One region of the Aerococcus christensenii genome, then DNA from elsewhere that is predicted to be linked to it. Evidence: riboswitches for the same ligand, from Rfam matches in the RefSeq annotation. Region 1 holds a riboswitch; each other region holds the start of a gene.
What was found. A riboswitch is a leader RNA that binds a small molecule or an ion and turns the genes downstream of it on or off. The one in region 1 is predicted to bind thiamine pyrophosphate.
Positions count from the first base shown of each region.

Region 1 (8,159 bases):
TTTACTTAGCTCTAGTATACCACGCCATATGATCATACAAAAAGTGTTCTATCTAAAAAGCGCAACAGGATTTAACCTGTTACGCCAATTAATTATTTTAAAACATGTATCTTACCTGATTATTTTTCATCATCGCGTTTAGGAGACGAAGGCGCTGCGCCATGCATTAATACACGTCCTGGTCCTGCTAAATAAGCTGTTCTTCCCGCTTCAATACCTAACTTAAACGCTTTAGCCATTAAAACAATGTCTTTAGCGGTCGCTACACCTGTATTAGCCATCACAGCAGCTGCTCCCATTTCCATTACTTCAGCTGCTTGACTTGGTACTCCAATTCCTGCATCAACAATCACGGGGAGAGCAATCTCGTCAATGATCATTTGAATAAATTCTTTAGTCACTAATCCTTTATTCGATCCAATCGGGGCTGCCAAAGGCATAATAGCACTTGCACCAGCTGATTGTAAATCACGCGCCACTTGTAAATCTGGATACATATAAGGCAATACCACAAAACCTTCCTCCGCTAGCTGCTCGGTTGCCTTCAAAGTAGCGTAATTATCTGGTAATAAATACTTTCTATCACGCATAATTTCTAATTTAACAAACCGTCCACACCCCATTTCTCTCGCAAGACGTGCAATTTTAACTGCTTCTTCTACATTTGTCGCTCCGTTTGTATTTGGTACAATCGTCACTTCCTTGGGAATATGACTTAAAATACTTGCCGCTTGTTCATTCCCCGCATGACGAATCGCCACAGTAATCATCTGCGCTCCTGCACTATGAACTGCTGCATCAATTAATTCAACAGAATATTTTCCAGAACCTAAAATATACCGTGAAGTAAATTTCTTACCACCTAATACTAAATAATCATTATTTTCCATAAGTGCCTCCATTTTTTATCCATTTTAATGCCTCTAAAGCTTGTAAACTTGCAACTATCGACACATAAGGAAGATATAGTCCTTGATCAGGTGTCGTTTTAAAGTTGCCAATCAAACACAAATTATCACAATATTTGACTTGAATATCCTCTAGTTGACCTAATCCAGATACACCTGAAGCTGTAATTAAATATTTATCTGGATGATGCATAAATATATCTACTGCCATTGCTTTAGCTTGTTGATCATCAAACGCTTCAATAAATAAAGAAGAAGAGTGAAGAATACTTTCTAAATAATCAGGGTCAATCCGTTGATCAAAAGCTTCAACTCTAACATAAGGAACCGTTTTTTGAATTTTAGCTTTAGTTATAGCTACTTTTGATTGCCCTATTTCATCCACAGTATAGTTTTGCCGATTCAAATTAGAATATTCAATGGTATCATAATCATAAAGAGATAACTTACCAATACCTGCACGGGATAACATCATTGCAATATTTGATCCTAATCCTCCACACCCCAGTATCGTGATGTGTTGCGATTGAAACAGAGCATTATCTTTTGGTAATTGACGTTTCAATACTTTTTCACGTAATGCTGTATCATCCATTCTATCCTCCTCCTACAATACTAAAAACTTCAATAGTTGCCCTTTCTGGAATAACCTCTTGTTCAAAATTTTCTCGTTTGATTAATCGTCCATTGACTTCTACAGCGACAAATGTCGTACTGAAATGTGTCCGCTTCAATAAAGCATATACCGTTTCATTAGGATGATATGCTATTTTTTGATGATTTAAAGTTAACACCTACCTGCCTCCTTTCTTTTATTACTTTCTAATTAAATATTAGCGGGATCCTTTAATAAACGATAATCTAATTCTTTTTCATCTTTTGCAATCAACATCGCAATAAAAGTATCTCCATCAACATTCAATAAAGTTCTAAACATTCCTGAAAACCAATCTACTCCCGCTAATAACGCTACACTTTCTAAAGGTAATCCTAAAGCAGGGACAACAATGGCTAAGGCCACCAATCCACCTCCTGGTACAGTAACCGTACCAAATGTACATAGCGTTGATAAAATAATCGTTTGTAATAATTGACCCGTTGACAATTGTAAATTATAAATTTGACTTAAGGTCACCACCGCAATGGACAAATAAATGGCTAATCCGTTACTATTCATTGCCATTGCCAAAGGAGCTGCTACTCCTGAAATTCGTTTAGAAACTCCTAATTTATTTTCTTGATCTTCCATTTCAATAGGTAAAGTAATAGAAGAAGAGGTCGTAGTAAAAGCCACTAAACTCATTCTCCACATCTTTTTCAAAACAAGAATAGGAGAAACTTGGCAATAAATGCCCACTAATACTAGCCATCCCACAAAAACAACAATAGTAGCTACCCCCATTGTCAGCAAAAATTTAACTAACGGCAAGATAATTTGTAAGCCCACTTTACCAGTAACCCCTGCTAGTAATGCAAAAATACCGATTGGTGCCAATTTCATCACTTGCTTAATCATTTCAATAATAATCTGATTAAATTGATGAATACTTTCTTTTAAATTTGTCATTTCTTTTTGACTACTTAATAAACTCAAAGCATACCCAAAAAAGAGTGCAAAAATAATCACTTGGATCATATTGCCTTCACTCATAGCTTTCATAATGTTGCTTGGTACAAAATTCAAAATTGTCTCGCGCAAACTTGGAATTTTAGTTTGAGCGGCTAAATTATTTTGAGATAAGGTTAGTGACAACCCTTCTCCAGGACGAATCCATTGTGCAAACAGCAAGCCCACAGCAGCAGACACCAAGGTTCCCCCAACAAACCAAGCAGCTAACTTCCCGCCTACTTTTCCCAACTCTTTTGGATTTAATTGACCAACCGCTTCAATGACAGCTCCCATAATCATTACGACAACCGCCATTTGTATACCGCGTAAAAATAGGTCTCCGATTAACTGTATCCACGCAATTCTTTCTCCAAAAAACGAGCCTGCTACCAAACCTAAAATCATCGCGATCAGAATTTGACTGGTCAGCTGTATTTTTTTCATTTTTTACCACTCCTTATTTCAAGCCCTCTTTTTTCTGTTAGATTGTGATACGATGGCAAAATTCATATCCTATTTCTTATCATTTTAATTGACTGACCTAAACCATTACTCCTGTAGGTCAAAAAAAAAGACGCGAAAAGACATCATACCCGTGGTGGTGTGCCCCTTCGTATCCACTTCCTTATTCGTCAGTAAAATACTCTCAATGTATTTTTATTCAATTGTTTCATTCATCCTGGTTAACTTCTCAACAAATAAATTATTCTAAGAATAAGCTAAATCTCGAAGCGATTCACTCAATAAGCGCACGCCATGTACCGCTTCTTTGGGAGCGGTATATTCTTCTGGTGCATGACTAACACCATCTTTGGATGGTACGAAGATCATTCCTGATTTGACAAATGGTGCAAAAATTTGCGTATCCTGTCCTGCGCCAGAAGACATCAAACGATAGGCATACCCTTGCTTAGTTGCTTGTGCTTCCAATAAATGAATAATCTCTGGATGTAATGGCGTTGGATCGTCTGACATCCATTTATCAATGCTTGCTTCAATCCCATAATGATCAGCCGTTGCATAAATCTCTTCTTCTAATTCTTGCAAGAACTGATTTAAGTAGCTCGCATCTGTGTGCCGACAATTCATAGAAAAAGTGACTTGACCAGGCACGATATTGACTTGATTCGGTATCACCGATATCCGACCAAAAGTTAAAACTAAAGGATCTCCCGCTGTTTTGGCTTTATCCAATTGCTTAGAGATGATATGAGCCATACAATCTACTGCATCATGGCGATAAGACATCATCGTTGTCCCCGCATGATTTTGTACACCTTTAAGATGGATATCCCATCGATGTTGCCCTGCAATGCTTGTCACAATTCCCAAATCTTCATGATGACTATCTAACAAAGGACCTTGTTCGATATGTAACTCAAACCAAGCGGCTAAATTGCAAAATTGTGGTTGCCCTATTAAATAATCAAACCCACAATCTCGCATAGCCTTTTCAAAGCTTATTCCCTCTGTATCACAAAGTGTAGCAACTTCTTCTTTTTTGGCCAACCCAAAGAAATTCTTTGACCCCCAAAATACATAAGGAAAACGTGAACCCTCTTCTTCTGCTAAACAAATAATCCGTAAACTTTTTTGAGGGCGTCCATAAACTTCCAAGCATTCTTTAACCGATAAATAGGCTGCGACGATGCCTAATTGTCCATCAAACTTCCCACCGCGAGTCACTGTATCGATATGTGAACCACAAGCAATTACCTCATCAGGATATGTTTCTCCCTCAACTGTCGCAATCAGATTACCAACAGCGTCAAACTCAACCACCATCCCAATAGCTTCAAATCGTTGTTTTAATCCAAGCAATGCCTGTTGCCAAGATTGGGTATATAACGGGCGTGTCACTCCCTTTTCTTCAGGTTTTTCGGTAAAACTTGCCAACCAGTCAATCATCTCATCAATAGATTCTGCACTAATACTACTCATGCGTTGCCTCCTTTTTTAGGTAAAAACGTTATTGTCCATTCGTTCTCAGTGTATCCTCACCTCCTTCAATAGAAAATAGTTCATTAAGACAACATATAATTCACCGCTTTGCCTTCTACATAAGCTAGAGTCTTATCAAAAGCAATTTGTGCCCGATGAAGCATGGCTTCTTGTGTCAGATAAGCGGTGTGTGGCGTGAGTAAACAGTTATGAGCACTAAGTAGTGGATAATCATCAGGTAATGGTGGTTCCGTTTCAAATACATCAATCCCTGCCCCTGCCAATTCGCCTGCATTTAAGGCACAGGCTAGTGCGTAATTATCTACAATAGCACCTCGTGCTAAATTCAAGAAGATTGCTGATTTTTTCATTCGACGAAAAGCATGAGCATCTAACAAGTGCTTAGTTTCTACAGTAGCAGGTAAATGTACGCTCACAATATCACTTTTTGCCAATAAAGTATCCAAAGAGCAATACGTCATACCCATGGCTAAAGCTTCTGTTTTTTGCGTGCGATTATATCCTAATAATTGAGCACCAAACGCTTTAAACAAACGTGCAGTTGCTAATCCAATTGCGCCTGTTCCAACAATACCGACTGTTTTTCCTTTTATTTCTTGGCCCATCATTGGCCCAAGAAAAGAATTACCCAAGCGAATGGTTTGATCAGATTTATTCAAGTGGCGATAAAGTGATAAGGCCATACCGATAGCTTGTTCAGCAACCGCTTGGTTGGAATATCCAGCAGCATTGCACACTTTAATTCCTTTCTCTCGACAAGCACTCATGTCCACATGATCCACACCAGTAAAAGCTACATTAATCAAACGTGTCTGCGTTAATCGAGAGATAACTTTCCTTGGATAAGGCGTATTAGCAATCATGACCACTTCACATGCCTTACTACGTGCAAAAAGTTCTTCTGATGTTTTTGCTTTCGAATCATATGCAATAAAGTCATGTCCTAATTTCCGTAAAGGCAAAGCCAACTTATCAATAGTCGATCGGGATACTCTTAAAGGTTCTAATAATGCAATTTTCATAAGTCACTTCTTTTCCAATCCATAAAAAAACTCCCTCAAAACAGGGAGAACTTCTCAACACTATTGCTCCCTACACTTGTCTTAACAAACAGGTTCAAAGGGTATTCTCTCAACTGTTGCCAGTACCCCTGCAATAACCATTTATTTCTATACCGTAAGCATACCACGTTTCATCCGATTTGACAATAAAACGTTATCTTTTTTATCTGGTCTTGATCCTCCTAAGTGAAAGGACTCCCATTTAGACTCTGCTAATCTTATCATTTCGACCAATTTTGATAAAAGTTAGCATACAAAAAAGCATCCACTCTCTGCGAATGCTCTTCTTTATCAACTAATAATTGGTTACTCGACTTCTAACGCATGCTTTCTTAATTGTCTAACGTGTAACTTACGTACAATTTGCCAAGCTGCCAAAAAGCTAGTAGTAGCTGTCATTAATAGCGGCGTCGCTCCAAAAATTAATGGTAAAGAAGGACGAAAGCCTAAATCAAATGGCAAGGCCATTAAATAACTATAATTGGCATGCAACACTAAATTAACCCCAACAAGACAGCCCATTCATCTACGTACTGATAGCGAAAACCGTTTTTACTTTCAACGCAGAATGTATTTGTGCAAGTACAAGTATCCCTGAAACCATCAATAATACGTGGGAGCCAATATAGGTCAAATTGGTAATATGGGGCCATAAATATTTTGAAGGATCTGGCACACTGAAAGCTACTATCGTGCCAATAATCCCTAACCAAGCCAAATAAAGAGTCAATTTTTCTCTTTTCAACCAATAAGCAAACGGTAAGATACAAGCTACTAATCGACAATGGTAAAAAGGCAGTCCCTCTTTTAAAAATAAGGCAGGTTCGCCAAGATACCATACCATCAAAAGTCCTTGTAATATCAATAACCCTATAAAAGTCACTTGAAGAAGCCATTTACTATGACGAAAACGATAGACCCCTAGTATTACAAAAAGTAAACATAGCTTGACTACTGCCACATTAAAACTCACTTCACCATCTGCAACATGTCTAAAGAAATATTCCATATTTCTCCTCTTATTTTCCCTTTTTTTAGAAGTATTATAACCAAAAATGCCGCTTGTCGCTGTTCTTTTTTCAAAGCCAGCACAAGCAAGCATTTTTTATTACCCTTGAAAACTTCTCTTTAACGCTTTCCAAATCGCATCATCCGTTTGTAAAATTAAACGTGGATATAACCGCCTAATGAGATAAATCACTCCTATTAGTGTGATTAAATTTATTCCTAACGAAAGACTAACCGACAGCGTACTTGCCGTTTCATTAATAATTCGAATAGGCATTGTAAAAGAGGAAAGTAAGGGGATATAAGAGACCACAGATAAAATGGTACTATCTGGTTGATTTTGAAAAGTCATGCCCAAAACAAACCCAAGAATAACAAGATAGAAAACCGGTTGACCCGATTTATTCGCATTTTCAGGTTTACTAGACAATGCCCCACAAAAAATAGCTAATGTGATACTAAGGATTAAAGCAATCACAATATAAATTAGGTTCACTAAACCTATATTTTTCAAGAAGGCTTTAAAGAAAGGTTCCCCCATCGCTACATAATGTTCTAGTGCATCTAAATGCTTTACACCCTGCCAAGCCATATACCCTCCAACAATATAGATGCCAATATGCAATATAATTTCTCCCATTAATCCCAACAACTTACCGATAAAATAATCGCCTCCTGGCATGCTGGAAAAAATGATTTCCATAATTTTTGTTCCTTTTTCAACAGCAACTTCCTGTGAAGTAACCCCTACATAGATCATTAACAAAAGATATAAGAAAAAACAGAGAATAACAAAACTTCCCATTTTAACATCAGTATTATTCACTGATTCTTCTATCTTACCAATATTGTATTCTTCAAACTGAGGTTGCAAGCTTAATTGTTCAATCTGCTGAGGCTTTAGATGAGCGACTTGTTGGTTCAACGTTTGTTGCACGACTTGCGCTTGCATCAATAATTTCTGCTTCAACTTTGCAGAACAGTTTGCTTTGCCATGATAAGTCAACTTTATTTGTGCATTATCCACTACATCAACTGTAACATATTCTTTAATTTTTTGATCTTCAAAATCTATTTCCGCTTGTTTTTCATTATCATATAAGCGATAACCATCGGAAAAGGCTGAAGAAAGTTTTTGATCAACAATGACCATACCTATTGTATCTTCTGATTTTTCAGATTGACTAAGCACACCAATCCCAACATTAATACCAATAACCAAAAAAGGTCCTAAAATTAACAATAAAAAACTCCATGACTTGACTTGCCGCCAAAAAGTTTCTTTGGCTACCATGAAAATTTTTGTCATGAGGCATCCCCCGCTTTCAATCTAAAAATTTCATTTAATGTTGGAGGCTCTTGATCAAAAGTTTGAACATAATCGCCTTGAGAAAAGTATGAAAAAAGCGCTTTACCATCATCCGCATTGCGCAAATGCAAATAATACTTTCCATCGTTTAACACTTCTACTTTCTCTACTCCCGATAATTGTCTAATTTCTTCCACACTATGTGTCGTTCTAACAAATAGGCGTGTCAATCCAAACTGATTCCTCACTGCATTCACACTGCCTTGTAAAGCTACACCACCCTCCTTAATCATGACAACATC
Region 1 covers NZ_CP014159.1:1,385,234-1,393,392, reverse strand. The annotation lists gene AWM71_RS06640 (thiazole synthase) at 120-890, opposite strand; gene thiF (sulfur carrier protein ThiS adenylyltransferase ThiF) at 880-1,503, opposite strand; gene thiS (sulfur carrier protein ThiS) at 1,505-1,702, opposite strand; gene AWM71_RS06625 (dicarboxylate/amino acid:cation symporter) at 1,735-2,961, opposite strand; gene AWM71_RS06620 (hydantoinase/carbamoylase family amidase) at 3,226-4,458, opposite strand; gene AWM71_RS06615 (NAD(P)-dependent oxidoreductase) at 4,542-5,501, opposite strand; TPP riboswitch at 5,552-5,641, opposite strand; gene AWM71_RS06610 (hypothetical protein) at 5,847-6,062, opposite strand; gene AWM71_RS06605 (TMEM164 family acyltransferase) at 6,067-6,549, opposite strand; gene AWM71_RS06600 (ABC transporter permease) at 6,649-7,857, opposite strand; gene AWM71_RS06595 (ABC transporter ATP-binding protein) at 7,854-8,159, opposite strand, start outside.

Region 2 (8,159 bases), 800 kb from region 1:
GAAGATCAACAAAAAGAATTACTAACATTAATGGATGAAGAAAAAGTTTTGGATCGCGTGGAACGGCTGATTAAGTCATACGTCTTAAAAGCAAAAAATAGGACAAAAAAGGCGTTTGGAGAGGATTTAGTTAATCAATTGGCACCGCTCTTAGATCGAATTTTTTCTGGTCAATAAATTTAAAATGATACGACTTTATTCTTGAGGAGGAGGTAGCCTGTTAGTAAGCAATTGGCTACCTTTCTTTGATAAGAAGCACGGAATGTAGAGAGGATAAATGAATGAAGCGTTCACTAAGGAAGCACAGTAAGTGGTATGTATTTCTTATAGTTATTCTCGTGGTAGGGTGTTGGTTCTTTTTCTCCAACAAAGGGGAAGAAACCGGAGAACTAAAAGTGACCAAAACCCCTATTGAGAGAAGTGAGAGTTTGTTGCATACAGCTTGTCAAATTCAAATTTTCCACGATGGAGATCAAGCTATTCAAGCTATGCGTGAATCTTTTGATTATATCAAAGACATGGAAGATCAACTAGGAACTTATAATGAAGGGTCCGATGTATATAGAATCAATGAAAATGCAGGTAAGGGCCCTGTTAAAGTGGGTGATGCAGCCTTTGATGTTATTAAAAAAGGATGCGAGTATGCTGAAAAAACGAATGGCAGATTAGATATTACAATCGGTGCAGTTGTTCGATTGTGGCGTATTGGATCAGAAGATGCCAGAAAGCCGGAAGATTGGGAAATCAAAGAAGCTTTAAAAAAAATCGATTATAAAAAAGTGAAATTGAATGAAGAAGAGCATACTGTAGAGTTATTAGAGAAAGGAATGGCTATTGAATTAGGAGCTATTTCTAAAGGATATATAGCAGACGGAATAAAAGCTATTATGCAGCGTCATGGAGTTCGATCGGCTATTGTTAATTTGGGAGGAAACGTTTTAGTTTTAGGAAAATCTCCTTCTAATAGTGAAGGTTGGAGAATAGGAATTCAAAATCCTGATGAAACGCGGGGAGATACTATTGGAAGTGAACGTGTAAAAGATAGTTCTGTCGTAACTTCTGGTATCTATGAGCAATATTTACAGGTGGGAGATACGAAGTATCATCATATCTTAAATCCCCAAACGGGGTACCCTGTTGAAAATAATTTGTCAGGAGTGACTATTTTTTCAAAGACATCTGTGAACGGAGATGCTTTATCAACTAGTGCCTTTCTATACGGGTTGGAAGACGGTATGGCGTTTATTAATCAGCTAGATGGTGTAGAAGCTGTATTTATTACAAAAGACCATAAAGTGTATGTTACAGACGGCTTAAAGGGACATTTTAAAGTGAACCATAAGGGGTATCAATTACAATGAATGATAAATTGAAAATATTTTTGGAATTTGTGGAATTAAAAACTAAAATAGCAAGTTTTTTCCCGATGATTATTGGATTCTTTTGGGCATCGTACTACTTTAATCATTTCAACTTTTTAAATAGTCTTTTATTTTTCATTGCCGCTTTATTATTTGATATGTGTACAACAGCTATTAACAATACGATGGATTATGTTAAAGCGGTGGATAATACCTATAAAAGAAAAGGAAATGTTATTGGACGAGAAGGTCTATCATTAAGATGGGCAAGTTTAGTTATTTTTTCACTTTTAGCGCTCTCTCTTCTTTTTTCGATTAGTTTAGTTTTAAGAACTGATAAAATGTTAATTTTCATGGGAGGAGTTTGCTTCTTCATTGGTATTGTTTATACTTTCGGACCTGTTCCTATTTCTCGAACGCCATTTGGAGAATTATTTTCTGGAATAACTATGGGATTTGGTATTGTGTATTTGGCTATTTATGCCTCGAATTTTCAAAATTTATTAACGAGTGAATGGACTGGACAAGCAGTATCTGTAATGTTTAATTGGGGGAATTTTTTCAAAATATTTTGGATGAGCTTCCCTTTAGTATGTTTGACATCTAATATCATGTTAGCTAATAATTTAAGAGATTTGGAAACAGATATTAAAAATGAGCGATATACTCTAGTCTATTACTTAGGTAGAAAGCAAAGTGAAAATCTTTATTTGTTTTTAGGTTTGCTTGCTTGGCTATCTTTTGGAAGCTTTATATTTATTGGATGGTTACCTTGGTGGTGCCTAATCGCTTTTCTAGGGTTACCATTCTCATTGAAAAAGATCTACCAATTAACGCAACATTCTGAGGATCCAAAGCTATTTTTTAATACTATTCAGAATTATATTATTTTAGCAGGATTTTATGTGATTTTAATGGGGTTAGTGACATTATTTAAGAGTTAGGATGAGAAAAAACACATGAAGCAGTTATTTAAAACCTTTAAACCATGGGATTTTCTGTTTATAGGGATAGCACTCGTGTTGTCTTTCACCCCATTATTTATCACTACTTTTATTTATACGGATAAGGTGGATGCACCGGTAGCTATTGTAAAAATTGATGGAGAAGAAGTAGATCGGTTTATTTTATCTGAAGATGCTGGTCATATTGAAAAAACTTATTATCCGCATGAGGGAGAGTATAATATTATTGAACAAGACGGAGAATACATTAGAGACAAAGAAGATAATTCACCTTACCAAATAGCAGTGCGTACGGGCTGGATTAATGAACCAGGAGATATTTCTGTTTGTTTGCCTCACGGCCTCATTATTGAAATTCAAGGGAAACATGAAGAGGATGAATTAATCTTACCTAAAAAATAAAAGCTTTCTTTTTAATTTGGATGAAGCTAATCCTCTAATTAGGGGGATCTTCATCCTTTTTTATTGGAATCGTTCTATTCATCAAGCGGAGTAAACAGTTTTAAGGTAGAATATAAGTAGAGAATTGTGATGGAATATATCAATCAAACAAGTAGGCAAAAAGGAGATTGGTAAAATGGGTGTATCCAAAAAGAGAATAAGTGTGAGAGCATTTGTAGCTGGGGAATTTATCCCACTTGATCAAGTGAGTGATCCGAGATTTTCTAAAAAGGTACTAGGTGATGGCTTTGCTTTAAGACCTTTAGACGGTCGAGTAAAATCTCCTTTGGCAGGAGAGATAACTCTTGTATTTCCAACCCATCATATGATCGGAATGAAGACTAAGGAGGACTTACAAATCTTACTTCATTTAGGATTTAATACGGTAGAATTAGGAGGAAGGCCTTTTCGGTCAAATGTGAAAGTAGGAGATAAAGTAGAGGTAGGCGACCTTTTGTCCACTATGGATATCGAAGCGATTCGTTCAGCTGAAAATGTAGATATTACTTGTGCTTTAGTCTTTGTGAATGGTACAGAAAAAGGTGCTATTTTGGAGTATGAAGTATTTGGTCGTGTCAAAGCTGGCGATATTGTCTGTACAGTTACCTTAAATGAAGAAAGTTAGAAACTATTTAGCTCATTCTTCTTCATATGAGTTTCAGACCATCACCCACGATCGAAAATATCCGTCAGTTGTTTTATTGAGGAAGGTGAGGATTATTTTGTAAAATAATGACAATCAAAAACAAGTAAGGAGATCACATCATGAAGTTTCAAATGAAAGACTGGCAAATCTGGCAATAGTTAAGTGAGGTAACTTTCATCGGTTAGGCTCACTTTATTGACGGACTCAATTAAAAGGGAGTCTATGCCAGATGTGAACCCTAAAAGCAGCCGCATAGCACTTATGCGGCTTTTTTGTAGTCTCATTGGCATTCGGCACCTAGATCTGTAGGAATATAAGTATTGAAAGGAGAGAATAATAATGACTAATACAGGATTTTTTGGTGAATTTGTCGGGACGTGGGGATAAAGATATGGATCAATTGATGACTAACCCTGCTCTACATGATCAATTGGATTTAGCAGCTGAATAACTAGAAGCCAAAAAAAGCTACTCTGTCTACTTGTTTAAAAGTAGAAGGAGTAGCTTTTAGAGTTAGGTTTTTATTTTGAAAGGAGTAAATAGAAAGGGCTCTCTATTTTTCTATAATCATGGCAACGTATCCACCTTTTCCATACCCTTCGACAGGTTCTTCAATGGTGTCGTTAGTATAAATAGGATCATTCACTAGGGTTTGATAGTAGTGAATAGATTGGACTGGAAGATAATCTCTGACGATGTCTTCTTTTTCAGGAGTTGTATAGAAAATCCCTGAATGAACGAGTTCGATAGGATATGGGAGACTTGGGGCAATACGTTTGAAGACAGGATCATCATAGCTCCCAGCAAAATGTGCAAAGCTGTAAAGAATTCCATAAGCACTTTCAGTTGGAACGTCGAGTAGGATCATATGACCGCCTGGTTTAATAGAGCTGAAGCAATTTTGATAGGCTGTTTTTAAATCAGGAATGTAGGTAGAACACCCATTGAGATAAACAATGTCATAAGTTTCTTTTGGGAGAGGAGTGGTTTGGGCATCGCCAATGGTGACATGAAGGCCTCTTTTTTTAGCGATATCAGCCATATCTGTGGAAGGTTCTACACCTTCTTCGACAGTGATGCCGTATTCTTTTTGCAGTGCAGCTTCAAATAGCCCGCTTCCACATCCTATTGATAAAATTTTATCGTGAGGGATATCTTTTAAACAGTGATGGAGTAGCTTTAATTCACTGACAAAAACTTTGTCATTGGTGATAAACCATTGATCATAAGCGTTAGCGTAGCCATCAAATAAAGCAGATGATTGAGTCATTGAACATTTCCTTTCTAAAGTTGTGTGACTAAAAACAAAAAAGACAACCCTATACGGTTGCCAGATCTTTCACTTTATTGTTCCTACGCCGGCATTATCCGTATCAGGTTCGTGGGTCGGAAGTCGCACTTCCCTCTCAGCTGGTTTACTAGCTCCCCGTGTACTTTAAGAATACAAGAGTAAGCGGTTTCTGTCAATGGGAAAGTTTAATTTTAAGGAATAAATATTTGAGTGTGAAGAAAGTAAGCCAGAGTCTTTAAAAAGAAAAAGTCATGTTAAATAATTGGAGATGTATAAGAAAAATGTGTACAGGGAAAATTTTTGGAGTATAATGAAAGCGTGCACATATTGCTTTATTAGAAAATATTTATTAGGATTGTAACTTTATTCTAAGGCATCACCGAAAGTAAATATGTAGTTGTTGACTTTTAAAAGGATAGTACAGAATGAAGGTAATAAAGAAAATAAATAATAATGTTGCTATTTGTTTAGACTCTAGTAATAATGAACTGATTGCCTTGGGAAAGGGAATAGGTTTTAAAAAGACACCTTATGAGTTGGAAGATTTGACTTTGGTGGACAGAACCTTTTATGATATTAATCCTTCTATAGTTGCTTTAATGGATGAAGTTTCTGAAGATTTGTTTCAAGTATCGGTTGAAATAGTGGATAAAGCAAAGGTATATTTAAAGACGGATATTAGTGATTCTTTTGCGTTTGTATTAGCAGATCATTTACATTTTGCTATATATAGAAGTAGACAGGGTATAATCATTGGAAATCCGCTAGCTTTTGAACTGAAGCGGTTGTATGAAAAAGAGTTGAAGTTGTCAGATTGGACAATGAAATTAATTGAACGGCGTTTAAATGTTAGACTGCCTATGGAAGAGAAATTTAATATAGCAATGCATTTTATTAATGCACAAGTTATGACTAATAAAATAATAAAAAAGGATAAAATGTCCAAATTAATAGATAATATTACTTTTTTAATAGAAGATCAGTTAGATATAGTAATTGATCGAGAAAGTTTTACTTATGAACGTTTTGTTATGCATCTTCAATATTTAATAAAATGTAAAGATCAACAAAGAACGTTAAATCAGAGCAGTGAGAAACTCTTTTATCAGATGAAGAGAGATTTTAAGGATGTTTATAGATGTGTAAGGGTTGTTAGTGATTATTTGGAAAGTAATTTAAATTGTAAATTAAATGACGAAAATTTACTTTATCTGATATTACATATTAATAGACTTTATGATAGAGAAGGATTGTAAGCTTTAGAAGCGCATAACCTAACTAAATTAGTTGACTTAATTTAGTTAGGTTTTATTTTTTAGGAGGAAATTTGCTATGGAGAGTTATGAGCAAACATGTAATGAAATTTTATCCGATATTGGAGGAAAAGATAATATTATTTCAGTAACCCACTGCATGACAAGATTACGATTTAATTTAAAAGATAGAAGTTTAGTTAATCAAACAAATATTAGAAATATTAAAAATGTTTTAGGGTGTCAATTTTCTGCAGGGCAATTTCAAATTATTATTGGTCAAAATGTGGATAAAGTATATAAACACTTTGTTTCTATTACAAAAATAGAAGACCAAACTACAGAATTGCCTTGCAACGACAAGCGAAGCCTGTCAGAAAAAATAAAAGATTTACCTAACATTCTTATTGATGTTGTTTCCGGGTGTATTACACCTATTTTGCCAATTATTACCGTATCAGGGATTATTAAGTTAATTACGGCTGTGTTGGGAAAAGGAATGCTTAATCTTTTACCAGCCACCTCGCCGTTAATGACTTTATTAACTTTTGTCGGAAATAGTGGCTTTTACTTTTTCCCTATTTTTGTAGCTTGGGCGGCATCTAAAAAATTTAATACATCGACGCCGATCGCTTTATTGTTAGGGGCTATTTTAATTCACCCTAACTTAATAGCGTTAGTAACTAAAGGAGCTTCATTTTCTGTATATGGAATTCCTATGACATTAGTTAATTATTCTTCCCAATTTTTACCAAGTATATTAATTGTTTGGGTAATGTCATATGTTTACTACTTTTTTGATAAGCACTGTCCAAGATCATTAAAAATTATTCTTGTCCCTGCTTGTACTGTATTAGTTATGTTACCATTAGCGCTTTGTATACTCGGGCCGTTAGCTAATTTATTAGGTAAATTATTAGCTGATTTCTTTACTTCTTTATATAATTTAGTAGGAGCATTAGCGATTGGGTTAATTGGAGCTGCTTGGTATTTTTTAGTAGCTACTGGAATGCATCAAGCCTTAATTGCATTAGCTACAACAATGATTGCAACAATGGGCTATGACAACATTATTTTAGTGGGCTCTAAATCGGGATCTTATGCCTTAATGGGATTAGCTATTGCTTATTTAATTAAATGTAAGAAAGAACAAAAAGCAATAGCAAGTGCTAACGCGGTAACTTTAATTATAGGTGGTATTAGTGAACCAACTATTTTTTCGATGTTATTAAGATATAAAAAGGCAATGCTGATTCAAGTTATTGCAGGCTTCGTTGGAGGTATTGTGAATGGAATGTTGCATGTAAGTATTTATTTCTTTGGAGCTACTAATTTTTTGACTGGATTAGCTTTTGGAAAAGATTTTGTACATGGCATGATAGGGTGTGGAATATCTTTTGTTCTAGCATTAATTTTAGGAATTGTACTGGGGTTTGATGATAAAAAATCAAAAGACATCGTAGAAGAAAATAGAGGATAGTAAATATGAATTTAATTATTAATGGAGATGATTTTGGACTTTCTCATGGATGTAATTTAGCCATTATTGATAGCTATACTAAAGGAATTATGACTTCTGCTTCATTGATGGTTAATATGCCGGATACTGAAGAGGCGGTGAGAATGTGGAAAAAGAATTCTGCCTTATCTTTAGGTATCCATTTGAATGTTACAGTTGGAATGCCTATACTCGAACATTTGAATACTATTACTCAGTTGAATGGAGCATTTAATAAGCGAATTTTAATTGCGGATCAATCAGAAATAAATGAAGAAGAGTTAAAAAAAGAATGTGAAGCTCAAATAAATCGCTTTATTCAATTAACAGGCAAGATTCCAGATCATATTAATTCGCATCATGGCATAGAAGCAGTGCCTGGAGGAGAAAAGGTGCTTCAAGATCTAGCCGTGAAATATAAAGTGCCTATTAGAGAATTAACACATATTTCTAAAAAAGAGAAAATATATTATCGCACGAATTACGAAATTCCGCATAAATGTTGTTTATATCCAAAAATACAAAATGCTGATGAGTTAATTTTAAATTTTTCAAAAGAAAGTATTGAGTCTAATCGCACGTATGAGTTATTAGGTCACCCAGGCTATGTAGATTTTGGATTATTAAAAAAATCTAGTTTGACTATTGGTAGATGCATAGATGCCAACCTTTTTAATAATGAAGTTATCAAATTATGGGTAAAA
Region 2 covers NZ_CP014159.1:553,026-561,184, reverse strand. The annotation lists gene AWM71_RS02685 (polyprenyl synthetase family protein) at 1-177, shown strand, start outside; gene AWM71_RS02680 (FAD:protein FMN transferase) at 282-1,361, shown strand; gene AWM71_RS02675 (UbiA family prenyltransferase) at 1,358-2,305, shown strand; gene AWM71_RS02670 (NusG domain II-containing protein) at 2,321-2,728, shown strand; gene AWM71_RS02665 (PTS sugar transporter subunit IIA) at 2,904-3,392, shown strand; gene AWM71_RS02660 (class I SAM-dependent DNA methyltransferase) at 3,967-4,683, opposite strand; TPP riboswitch at 4,746-4,852, opposite strand; gene AWM71_RS02655 (PRD domain-containing protein) at 5,130-5,960, shown strand; gene AWM71_RS02650 (PTS transporter subunit EIIC) at 6,037-7,437, shown strand; gene AWM71_RS02645 (ChbG/HpnK family deacetylase) at 7,443-8,159, shown strand, end outside.
Region 2: another riboswitch for thiamine pyrophosphate. It lies ahead of AWM71_RS02660 (class I SAM-dependent DNA methyltransferase); the one in region 1 lies ahead of AWM71_RS06615 (NAD(P)-dependent oxidoreductase).

Region 3 (8,159 bases), 610 kb from region 1:
TCTTACGGTCTAAGTAGCTTTGAATCAATAAAATAATGAGTAAAAAAGAATACCAGATTATTTTATGGTTTCGCTTTTTTTGAGCAGGTGTGAGGGCTTTCTTAAACATGTTTTTCCTCCTCATTCCAATTCTATTTTATTTTATTATAGCATATAGCAACGGACGATTTTGAAATCTTTTGTTTTTATTAAGTCCTATTTTCCTCTTTCATGCAAAAGGAGGGGATGTGTTACAATAAATCTTTGGAAAGAGTAAGAATGTGTAAGGGGGATAAAAAGTGCAAGTAGGAATTGATCGGTTCAATTTTTATGTACCAAAGTATTATATTGATTTAAAAGATTTAGCAAAGGCTAGAGGAGAAGATCCGAATAAATATCTGATTGGTTTGGGTCAAGAAGAACAAGCGGTACCTCCCTTGTCTCAGGATACCATTAGTTTGGCTTTAAATGCCGCTTATCCCTTAATCACAGAAGAGGATCGTCAGGCGATTGACTTGGTTATTTTGGCTACTGAAACAAGTGTCGATCAATCCAAAGCCGGAGCGATTCTTTTGCATGACGGTTTAAACATTCAAGCTAAAGCACGTTGTATAGAAATGAAAGAGGCATGTTATAGCGGAACTTTTGCTTTAAGAACGGCTGTTGAACATGTGACACTTCATCCTAACTCCAAAGCCTTGGTAGTTTGTTCGGATATTGCTCGCTATGGGTTAAAAACTTCAGGGGAAGTCACTCAAGGAGCAGGAGCTGTGGCAATGATTATTGCAGCTCAACCTTCCGTTGCCGTGGTGAAAGACGATGCTACTTATTATAGTGTCAATGTTAATGACTTTTGGCGTCCGAATTATACGAGGAATGCTTGCGTAGATGGTCATTATTCCAACGATCGTTACTTGAAAGCTTTAGAAGAAACATGGACAGATTACCGCAAAACCCATAGCCGAGATTTGAAAGAGTTCAAAGCCTTCTGTTTCCATCTCCCTTATACTAAGATGGGGAAGAAAGGCCTAAATCAATTGACGAAGGATATGGCGGAAGAGGACAAGGCCACTTATTATGAATACTATGAAGCGAGTCGCCTTTACAATAAGCGCGTAGGGAATATTTATACCGGTTCTTTGTATTTGAGCTTCTTTTCTTTATTAGAAAATGGAAAAAATCTTCAAGCCCAAGATAAAATTGGGATGTATAGTTATGGATCAGGCGCAGTAGGTGAGTTTTATTCTTTGGAATTAGTGGAAGGTTTCGAGAATTACCTTCAGCCAACTGCTCATGCTAATCTTCTTAATGGGCGCCAAAAATTAAGTATAGCAGAATATGAAAACTTTTTTGAAGAAGGGTTGGTTGAAGACGGCTCTTTACAAAATATTCCTCCTCACCGAGATGAGGATTTCTTTAGATTGGATAAGTTAGAAGGGCATTGCCGGTATTATAGAAAATAAAAGAATATCCATACAAAAAAGCACCGACTTTTAGAGAGCGGCTTTGAAAAGTTGAACTTAGATCGTCAACTTTTGAGAGCTAGTTGGAAAAGCGGTGCTTTTTTTATTGTTAAAGGGTATTTTGACGAAGTTGAGAGAGAAGGCGCCTTGCAACTTCTTGGGAAAGGGTGGAGCTTGTTTTTAAGAGAGTTGTGAGTGGCTCGATCTCATCCTCTTTTGCTCCAACGCTCATGGCTAAGGAGCGAGACTGAAGGGCCATGTGGCCAGCTTGAATGCCTTCACTGACTAGAGCACGCAAAGCGGCAAGATTTTGACAAAGACCGACACTAGAAATCATAAGCATTAATTCTTTGGCATTGGGGGACTGCATCAGTTGATGGGCAATTTGAGCGGTGGGATGAATTTTGATAGAGCCACCGACACTTCCTACTGTGAGGGGAAGGGTGAGTGTTCCCTTTAAGCGTTGAGTCTGTTTATCGAAAGTCCATTGGCTTAGTCCCCGATATTTTCCATCTTTTGCAGCATAGGCGTGGCAGGCGGCTTCGTTTGCTCGCCAGTCATTTCCTGAAGCAATAAGAACAGCGTCTACTCCGTTCATAATGCCTTTATTGTGAGTGCATGCGCGGTAAGGGTCAATTTGAGCGAGACGACTAGCTTGAACAATGCGTTCAGCGATGGCTGTACCGGCTTCTATGGATTTGCCTAAAGCTTGGACAGGAACCTCACAGTCAGCTTGAACGAGAGATTTAGTGGCATAGTTACTTAGAATAGCCATTAAACAAGTCAAAGGCGGCAAATTTTTGTCGGATTGGCTGAGTGTTTCTAGATGGTGTGCTAAAGCTTCCAACATGGTATTTGTCATATTGGCCCCCATGGCTTCTTGAGTATCTAAAGTGACATATAATATGAAAAAATTTTCTTCGGAGTCTTCTTGGAAGTAAGGGGTAATTTTTTTGATCCCTCCGCCGCGTTTCTTTAAAGAAGGGTGGGCAGATTCCGCTAGCTGAATGAGGGGGGATTGGTGGGAGTGAATATACCTTTCCAAAATCTTAGCTTCTTTTTGGGAAGAAAGGCCGGTGAAAACAATTTCTCCGGTGAGTAGTCGGGTAAGGACATGGGCGGTGATACCTCCGCCTGCTCGAGCCATTTTAGCACCATTTGAAGCGGCGGCCACCACACTTGGTTCTTCGATAGCCATCGGAATAAGGATTTCTTTGCCGTTAATGACAAAATTTTTTCCAATTCCTAAAGGGAGGGTGTAAGTTCCAATGGCATTTTCGATCATGTGGTCAGCTGTAGCCAGGGGAAGAGACTGGTTGTTTTCTAATAAAGTTGCTTGGTCAGGGGTAATATGACCTCCTTGAACAAGGATTTCTAATCTTTCTTTTAGAGATAAATGGTAAAAGGGTGTAGACCTCATAGCTTATTATCGTCTCCTTTTTGTAATACTCTTAGTATAGCGGAAGTTGTAGGTAGAATAAAGAGAAAGGAGATAAGGCTTAGGGTATGCATTGCACAATAGCAAAGGATTCGATACAATAATACCAGAGAAAAGAATGAGGAGACGAGTATGAAAAAAAGAAAAGAAGTACTAAATGAAGATGAGATGCGTCGCGCAATAACCCGAATGACTTATGAAGTGTTAGAAAGAAATCATGGACATGAAAATATGGCTATTGTAGGTATTCGAACAAGAGGAGCAGTGATTGCGGAACGGATAGCACAGCGTATTGAAGAATTAGAAGGAGTTAAGATTCCGTTAGGCTTTTTGGATGTTAGTGGGTATCGGGATGATGTAACCAGTCTGGAAAGAAAGCAAACACTCCACTTAAATCAGTTAGATTTTTCAGTGACTGGTAAACATGTCTTTATTTGTGATGATGTGTTGATGACAGGAAGAACAATTCGTGCTACAATGGACGCGTTGGTAGATTATGGTCGCCCAAGTAAAATTTCTTTGGTGACTTTGATTGATCGAGGTCATCGCGAGCTACCGATCCGAGCAGACATTGTAGGGAAAAATATTCCCACTTCTCGAGAAGAAGCGGTGCAGGTGCGGATCAAAAATTGTGACCCAGAAGACGGCGTATACATTATTCAATCATTGAAACACTAGGGGAGCGTTAAGCTGAGATGTGAGAAACAGACCCTTTGAACTTGTAACTAGGTAATGCTAGCGAAAGAAAGTGCGATTAACTGGACAGGTAAGGGGACTTTCTTACCTGTTTTTATTATTAACAGAAGGATAGAAAGAGGGGCAAGGTAGCAGAAAAAATAAAAGGGCCACATGATCTTCCAACAGAAGAGAAAGAAGGTATCCTATGGGACAGAATAAGCGGCTATTATATCTATTAGAAATTGTTATGGCGGGGGTTCTTGCTTATCTTATTGGTCTTTTACCGACGACGAATGGGAGTGGGTTAGGGGTCAATTTAGGAGTGATTCCTCTCTATGTGATAGCTATTCGTCATAATGTGCGTGCGGGTATGTATGCAGGCTTTTTATTTGGAATGATCCAATTACTGACGGGGCAAGCAACGATTCTGACACCCGTTCAAGTGTTTATCGAATATTTCTTCGCTTTTATGATGGCGGGATTTGCGGGGACTTTTGCTCCTCAAATCAAAAAGGCACTGGACGAGAAGAAGTTGGCTTCCTTCTTTACCTGGGTAGGTGCGTCAACTTTTATCGGGATGTTTGTACAATATTTTGTTCATTTTCTAGCGGGTTATTTCTTTTGGCGGTCTTATGCCCCGAAAGGGATGAATCCTTGGATGTATTCGCTGATGGTGAATGGTGGAACAGGGCTGGCCACTTGGGTGGTTGCAGCGATTGCTGTGGGACTTTTACTCAAAACGGCTCCTGTGTTGTATCAGCCTAAAAAATAAAGCTTTCTTCTCAGTTATATCGCATACATGAGACGTTCTTTTCTATAAAAGAACGTCTTTTTTGACGTTTTTTATGTTAGAAGGGATTTAAAAGGGAAAAGAAAGTTTTTCCTCAGGGCGAAAGGAAGTATGATATGATTAACACGATGATTAGTGACTTGAGGAGGGCATCTATGTTATATACAAGCACGCGGGACAATCGGATCAGAATAACTGCTTCACAAGCGATTTTGCAAGGTTTATCAGAAGACGGGGGGCTTTATGTGCCGGTTGATTTTCCACGAATCAATCGGACATGGCAGGAAGTGAAGACCTATACGTATCAAGAGATGGCGGAATGGGTGTTGGGGCTGTTTTTGACGGATTTTAGTGCAGAATCGATTAAGGCTTGTGTTCAAGCGGCTTATGGTGAGAATTTTGATGATGAGAGGATGGCGCCTTTGGTGCAGGTAGGAGACCACTATCACTTGGAATTGTTTCATGGACAAACGATTGCTTTTAAAGATATGGCACTTTCTATTTTGCCTCATTTGATGAAAAAAGCTGCTAAAATGAATCACAATACAAATGAAATTGTGATTCTAACGGCAACCTCTGGAGATACTGGTAAGGCGGCTATGGCGGGCTTTAAGGATGTAATAGGGACAAAGATTATCGTCTTTTATCCCAAAGGAGGGGTCTCCTCCATTCAAGAACGTCAGATGATTACGCAAGAAGGAGAAAATACTTATGTCATAGCCGTAGAAGGGAATTTTGACGATGCCCAAAATCAAGTGAAGAAATTGTTCAATGATGTTTCACTTAGAGAAAAGCTAGCTCAAGAAGGCTGTCAGTTTTCGTCGGCAAATTCTATGAATATTGGCCGTCTGCTTCCTCAAATAGTTTATTATTTTTATGCTTATGCGCAGCTCCTTAAAGAAGGACAGATAAAAGAGGGAGAGAAGATCAATTTTACAGTACCTACTGGAAATTTTGGAAATATTTTAGCGGCTTATTATGCCAAAAAAATGGGGCTTCCTGTGGATAAGCTCGTGTGTGCTTCCAATGACAATACGGTTCTTTATGATTTATTCCAAACAGGAACTTATGACAGATGTCGTCCCTTTAAGTTAACGATTTCCCCTTCGATGGATATCTTGATTTCTTCTAATTTTGAACGTCTCTTATACTATGCGGTTGGAGAAAACAGTGAAGAAGTAAAGGACTATATGGACGCTCTCAATCTTAAGGGAAGTTATCATCTCTCTGATGAAGTTCGCAAACAGCTGTCAGATTTTGTGGGAGAATATGCGAGTGAAGAAGAAACTTTAAAAGAGATTGGAACAGTATACACTAAAGAAGGATACCTTATGGATCCCCATACAGCGGTGGCTTCTGTATGTGGTCATAAGGCAAAGAAGGGTTTAAAAGGGAAAAATATTATTGTTTCAACGGCTAGTCCTTATAAATTTCCTGAAGCTATTTTAAAAGCTTTAGCTGTAGAAAATCCTGAAACAGATAGAGAGCGATTAGAGTTTATTCACCAAAAAAGTGGGATAGCTTTTCCACCGACAATTACAGCTTTATTTCAAGCACCTGTTCGTCATCGGATGGAAGCTACAGTAGAAGAAATGAAAGATTATGTTTTGGCAATTATTCATCAGAAAAAGAAATAGAGGAAGGAGATTATTGTGCTAAAAGGAAAGAAAATTGCTGTTATGATAACAGGAGGAATAGCAGCTTATAAGGTTCCTTCTTTTGTAAGAGGATTGATAAAGGCAGGCGCTCAAGTCAGAGTAGCCATGACACCCCAAGCTGAGAAATTTGTGACAGCTGAGACTTTAAAGGTCTTGACCAAATATCCTGTGTTATTAGAACTGCAGATTTATCCAGAAGAGGTGGGACATGTTCATTTAGCGGATTGGGCAGATTTAGCAGTAGTTATTCCAGCAACTGCCAATACTCTTTCTAAAATGGCAAATGGACTGGCAGATAATGAGCTAACCTCTTCACTCTTGGCGATGACGTGTCCGAAGATGCTTGTTCCAGCGATGAATAGTAACATGTGGTCTAATTTTGCCACAAAAAAAAATATAGCTACCCTCAAAGAAGCTGGCCTTTTTGTGATTGAGCCTGAGGATGGCTTTCTGGCGGAGGGATATTCTGGCAAGGGAAGAATGCCTGATCCGGAGGTAATTTTGCAGGCGCTATATGCTTTGAGTGCTTTAGAAGATCTCAAAGGGAAGTTTTCTTTAGCTGGAGAAAAAGTCGCCATTAGTGCGGGAGGAACTGAAGAAGCTATTGACCCAGTTCGTTTCATTGGAAACCGGTCAAGTGGGAAGATGGGAGTCGCTTTGGCTTATGTGGCAGCCTTAGCGGGCGCAGAGGTGACCCTTGTTTGTGCCAAAAGTGCACAAGTACTACCTGTTTTACCTCAAATCCAAACCCGAGAGATAACAACCGCTTGCGAATTAAATGATGTCATGACCGCACTTAATGCTGAGGCGGATGTGCTTATTATGGCAGCTGCGGTGAGTGATTTTAGAGTTGAAAATCAAAGTCAACGAAAGATTAAAAAGGACAAGTCTAAACCAAAAGCTACTGGTCTGCAACTCAATCTTGTAGAAAATCCAGATATTTTAAAAGGGTTATCGAATGAAACGACCTATTTAGTGGGATTTGCAGCGGAGACGGATCATGTGGAAGACTATGCCAAAGAGAAACTTCAACGAAAGGGCGTGCATATGATCGTTGCCAATGATGTCAGTCAAAAAAATATAGGTTTTGGTTCTGAAAATAATGCGGTAACTATTCTCACTCAGCATTCTGAAGTTAAGATCCCGTTAGCTAATAAATTTAAGATTGCGGCTGCTATTTTGCAAGAAATTCAACGGGATCGTCACTAAGAGAAAAAAAGGCTGTTCTTTCCTTTAAGAGAGAAAGAGCAGCCTTTTTAGCACCTTTATTAATATTCTTCACCGAGTAAATAAGTTAAATCTTCCAATGTAAAAGGTGATTCATGATTGATTCGATCATAGTAAAGATGACCATTTAAGTGATCGATTTCATGCTGGAGGACAATAGCGGGATATCCTTTAAAACGGTTTTTGTAGGAATTCCCTTGTATATCTTGATAAGTAACGGTAATGCGCGCGTAACGTGGAACATAACCAGGAACATCGTCATCTACGGAGAGACAGCCTTCGCCTTCTTTCAAACAGATTTTTTCGGCGGAATGGCTCACAATTTTAGGATTGACCATCACTTTTTCTAGGTCGAAATCGTCAGCATAAGCGTTTGGATCAAGTTTCGGAACTAATAAGGCTATCATTTGGCGACCTACACCAACTTGTGGAGCAGCTAAGCCAACCCCTGCGCGAAGTCCCATTTCCTTACCGATTTTAGGGTCTTGACTGTTGTAGAGATATTCCATCATATCATGGGCGAGTTGCAAATCTTTTTTGGTTAAAGGAAATTCGATTTTTTCAGAAACTTGTCTTAGGACAGGCTCTCCGTCTCTGGTAATGTCATTCATATAATACATAAAGTTCCTCCTCAACGTTACGTGATCAAACACGTGTCTTACAATAACATATTTTCTCAAATAATAGAGAATAAGTCAAAGGTCGGATGTTATATAAACAAGGAATAAAAAAAGAAACAGAAATAAAACAGATGAACAGTGAACTGAAAAGAAGCTGCTCCCTCAGCAAACAGTGTAACGACGGTAATGTGAAAGCGTTAACATGTATATTCTGTTAATGCTTTCACATATAAGAGAGCTGTATTAATATAGAAAGTTTAAAATCTGGAAGAGGTTTCGTTGAAATTGATTTTGGAAGATGATAAA
Region 3 covers NZ_CP014159.1:355,597-363,755, reverse strand. The annotation lists gene AWM71_RS01805 (hydroxymethylglutaryl-CoA synthase) at 279-1,442, shown strand; gene AWM71_RS01800 (hydroxymethylglutaryl-CoA reductase, degradative) at 1,552-2,862, opposite strand; gene pyrR (bifunctional pyr operon transcriptional regulator/uracil phosphoribosyltransferase PyrR) at 3,013-3,558, shown strand; TPP riboswitch at 3,547-3,644, shown strand; gene thiT (energy-coupled thiamine transporter ThiT) at 3,764-4,330, shown strand; gene thrC (threonine synthase) at 4,477-5,985, shown strand; gene coaBC (bifunctional phosphopantothenoylcysteine decarboxylase/phosphopantothenate--cysteine ligase CoaBC) at 6,001-7,215, shown strand; gene def (peptide deformylase) at 7,275-7,853, opposite strand.
Region 3: another riboswitch for thiamine pyrophosphate. It lies ahead of thiT (energy-coupled thiamine transporter ThiT); the one in region 1 lies ahead of AWM71_RS06615 (NAD(P)-dependent oxidoreductase).